2 regions of the Janthinobacterium sp. 35 genome follow, and region 1 is predicted to be linked to the other one. Evidence: predicted binding sites of a transcription regulator. Region 1 holds the regulator's gene; the other holds the start of a gene.
What was found. The regulator HrcA, encoded in region 1, represses chaperone genes, less so after heat shock. The targets are predictions, from matches to a motif close to TTAGCACTCNNNNNNNNNGAGTGCTAA.
Positions count from the first base shown of each region.

Region 1 (2,202 bases):
AACCCGCCGTGCCGCCCAAGGCCATCCTGTTCGATCTCGACGATACCTTGTGGCCCATCGCGCCCGTGATTGCCGCTGCCGAAACCCTGCTGCACGACTGGCTGGCCACGCATGCGCCCCGGGTGGCGCAGCAGTTTTCCATCGATGTGCTGCGCCAGCACCGCCTGGCCATGCTCAATGCGCAACCGCATTTCCATGGCAATTTGATCGAGTTGCGCCGCGCCGGCCTGCTGTCGGCCTTCGAAGCTGCCGGCGAGGATCCCGCCCTGGTCGATGGGGCCATCGTGCACTTTTTGGCCGCGCGCAACCGCGTCCAGCCGTATGACGACGTTTTGCCTGGCCTGGCCTGGATGCGCCAGCGCATGCTGCTCGGCTCCATCTCGAATGGCAATGCAGACCTTGAAATTATCGGTTTGGCGCAGCATTTCAAGGTATCGATCGCCGCCAGCGATTTTGGTGTGGCCAAGCCCGACGCCAGCATCTTCCTGGCCGCCTGCGCGGCGCTGGACGTGGCGCCGCATGAAGCCGTGTATGTGGGCGACGACCTGTATTTCGACGTGACGGGAGCGCAGGGGGCGGGCATGCGTGCCGTCTGGATGAACCGCAAGGGCAGCGATGCCCACCTGGCCGCCGGCGTGCAGCCTGACGCCATCTGCGGCAACTTTGACGAGTTGCTGCTGTGGCTGCAGGGGCAACTGGAAGATTGATCGCCGCAGGGCGGGCGAACGTGCATAATAGGTGCTGTTACTGCACGTTCGGCCACTGTTGTTGCCGCTTGATCAACAATGTGTTTGTTTAAAGAATATTTGCTTACCTGAGACACCATGCAACTCGATACACGTGCCCAAACACTGCTGAAAGCCCTGGTCGAGCGATATATCGCCGACGGCCTGCCGGTCGGTTCGCGCGCCTTGTCGAAAATTTCCGGCCTGGACCTGTCGCCGGCCACCATCCGCAACATCATGGCCGATCTGGAAGAGCTCGGTTATGTGTCCAGTCCGCACACCTCGGCCGGACGCATCCCCACGCCGCGCGGCTACCGCATTTTTGTCGACACCTTGCTGACCGTCCGGCATCTGGATGAGCACCTGGTGGAGTCGCGCATGCGCCTGCAGACGCCGCAGCCGCAAAAAACCATCGCCAACGCGGCGCAGATGCTGTCGTCGCTGTCGCAGTTTGCCGGTGTCGTGCTCAGTCCGCGCCGCGAATCCGTGTTCCAGCAAATCGAATTCCTGCGCCTGTCCGAAAAGCGCATCCTGCTCGTCATCGTTGCCCCCGGCGGCGACGTGCAGAACCGTTTATTGCTGACGGAGGCTGATTACACGCCGGCGCAACTGGTGCAATCGGCCAACTATATCAACCAGAATTATGGCGGCCTGTCATTCGACGCCGTGCGCGTACGCCTGCAGGGCGAACTGCGCCAGTTGCGCGACGACATGGGCAGCCTGATGCAGGCGGCCGTGGAAGCGGGCAGCGAAGCGATGGCCGACCATAGCGACGACATGGTGATTTCCGGCGAACGCAACTTGCTCAGCGTGAGCGATCTGTCATCGAATATGCATTCGCTGCGCCAGATGTTCGACATGTTCGAGCAAAAAACGGGCTTGATGCAGTTGCTCGACGTGTCGAGCAAGGCGACGGGAGTACAGATTTTCATCGGCGGCGAATCGAACCTGGTGCCGATGGATGAGATGAGCGTGGTGACGGCGCCGTATGAAGTCAACGGCAAGATCGTGGGAACGTTGGGGGTGATCGGACCGACGCGCATGGCCTACGAGCGCGTCATTCCGATCGTCGACATCACGGCTAAATTACTGTCGAGCGCACTCAGCCATCATTAATCGTACTGCCAGCCGCCCCGTGGGAGCGGCAAGCGTGGGTCAGGCGGTTTTATGCGGGCAAGCCGTCTTGATGCAGTTACCGTAGATGGCCAAAGCGTGTTCGGCGATCTTGAAGCCGCGCTCTTCAGCCACTTTTTGCTGGCGGATTTCGATCTCTTCGTCGAAGAATTCTTCGACCCGGCCACAGTCGAGGCACACCAGATGGTCGTGGTGGGAACCTTCGTTGAGTTCGAAAATCGCCTTGCCGGTTTCAAAATGGTTGCGGTTCAGCAAGCCTGCCTGTTCAAACTGGGTCAGGACACGGTAGACAGTTGCCAAACCGACATCCATATTGTCGGCCAGCAGAATTTTATAGACGTCT
Region 1 covers NZ_PEFN01000001.1:3,120,329-3,122,530, forward strand. The annotation lists gene CLU93_RS13865 (HAD family hydrolase) at 1-707, shown strand, start outside; gene hrcA (heat-inducible transcriptional repressor HrcA) at 825-1,841, shown strand; gene fur (ferric iron uptake transcriptional regulator) at 1,881-2,202, opposite strand, start outside.

Region 2 (2,202 bases), 1.4 Mb from region 1:
CCGATTTTGCGCCCTCCCCCGGCCCCGACGATGTGCAGGGAGAACAGGCATGAGAGGCTGGTTCCGTCAACACCGCTTCGCGCTCGGTTCGGCGCTGATCCATTTGCGCAAGTCGCCAGGCGGCTTCCTGTTGAACGTGCTCGTCGTCGCCATCGCCCTGTCGCTGCCGTTCGCCGGCTTGACCATGCTCGACAATGTGCGTCCCATGTCGGAACAGATGTCGGTCGACCCGGAAATCAGCGTTTTCCTGAAGATCGACACGCCGCGCGAGCAAGCCGTGGCCCTGGCGGGCGCCATGCGCAAGGTCGTCGGCGCGCAAAAGGCGAAGATCGTCTTCATTGCGCGCGAAGAGGCGCTCGATACCCTAAAGAACAAGAACGGCCTGGCCGATGTGCTCAGCACACTGGGCGACAATCCCTTGCCCGACAGCTATGTGCTGAAACTCGATGCCTTCAGCAGCGCCAGCGAAGCGCAGGATGTCGATGCGGTGGCGGAGCAGCTGCGCCACCTGCCTGGCGTGGAATCGGCGCAAGTCGATTCGGCCTGGGTCAAGCGCCTGGCGGCCCTGCTGGGCGTGCTGCGCCTGGTGCTGCTGCTGCTGGCCATTACCCTGGGCGTGGCCGTCATCGCCGTGGTCTTCAATACCATCCGCCTGCAAGTGATGCAGCAGCGCGATGAAATCAGCATCTCGAAACTGATCGGCGCCACGGACACCTTCATCCACCGCCCCTTCTATTACACGGGCGCCCTGCTGGGCCTGTGCGCCGGTGCGCTGGCCCTGGGCGCGGTGGCGCTGGCCATGCAACCACTGAATACCGCGATTGCCGAGTTTGCCCGCCTGTATGCGTCCGAATTCCAGCTAGTGCCGCTGGCGCCGCTGCCGATGGCCGGCTTGCTGGCCGTCAGCGCCGGCCTGGGCCTGATCGGCGCCTTCCTCTGCGTGCAGCGCCACCTGGCGCGCCTGAACTGACCTTGCCTTCCCTCCCATGGCGGCACCGCAGGCGCCGCCATGCGTCCCCACAATGCTGTTATCTTGATATTTAGCAAGTATTCTTAAGGTTCGCTTCAGCCAGAGGCCGTAGACTAGCTACGTTGTCGTGAAGCGGCCTGCAGCGCTGTTCAGATCACCGTTCATACACATTTATCAAGCATTCATTCGCCATAGCATTTAGGCTATCAGGACGATTAAATGTGCTGATTGGCACTCTCAAGCAGAGAGTGCTAATATAGGGACATACCAACAGCAGAACCGCCATGGACGCCAGATGAAGATGGTGCCGCGATCTGCAAGTGCAAGACCACATACGCAAAACGAACAGACAATCGGGCCACGTCGCGTGACATGGCCAACTGGAACAAAGCAAGACTACGAGGGAGAAAACATGACTATGATGTCCGCTACATCCGCATTGGTTCCGACCAAAAGTAATGCGCTGGGCCTCGGGTTCACTGGCAATCTGGGCAATATCGACGCCTATATCTCGGCCGTGAACCGCCTGCCCATGTTGACCCACGATGAAGAAATCTCGCTGGCAACACGCCTGCGCGAAAAAAATGACCTGGCCGCCGCGCAAGAACTGGTGCTGTCGCACCTGCGCCTGGTGGTCTCGATTGCCCGCGGCTACCTGGGCTATGGCTTGCCGCACGCCGACCTGATTCAGGAAGGCAATATCGGCTTGATGAAAGCCGTGAAACGCTTCGACCCGGACCAGGGCGTGCGCCTGGTATCGTATGCCATGCACTGGGTGAAAGCCGAGATGCACGAGTACATCCTGAAAAACTGGCGCCTGGTCAAGGTCGCGACGACGAAGGCACAGCGCAAGCTGTTCTTCAACCTGCGCAGCCACAAGACGGGCCTCGATGCGATGACGCCGAAGCAGATCGATGCGCTGGCCAAGCTGCTCGACGTGAAACGCGAAGAAGTGATCGAAATGGAAACGCGCTTGAGCGGACGCGACATCGCCCTGGAATCGCCGACCGACGATGAAGACGACAAGTTTTCGCCGATCGCCTACCTGTCGTCGGAGCAAAGCGAGCCGACCAAGGTGCTGGAAGCGGAACAAGTGACGCGTCTGCAATCGGAAGGCCTGGAAACGGCCTTGAGCAAGCTCGACGCCCGTTCGCGCCGCATCATCGAAGCGCGCTGGCTGGCCAACGACGACGGTTCCGGCGCCACCCTGCACGCTTTGGCAGAAGAGTTCG
Region 2 covers NZ_PEFN01000001.1:1,694,438-1,696,639, forward strand. The annotation lists gene CLU93_RS07595 (cell division ATP-binding protein FtsE) at 1-53, shown strand, start outside; gene ftsX (permease-like cell division protein FtsX) at 50-970, shown strand; gene rpoH (RNA polymerase sigma factor RpoH) at 1,389-2,202, shown strand, end outside.
Region 2: rpoH (RNA polymerase sigma factor RpoH) is a predicted target of HrcA. The motif match lies at 1,199-1,225, and genes of this name have one in related genera.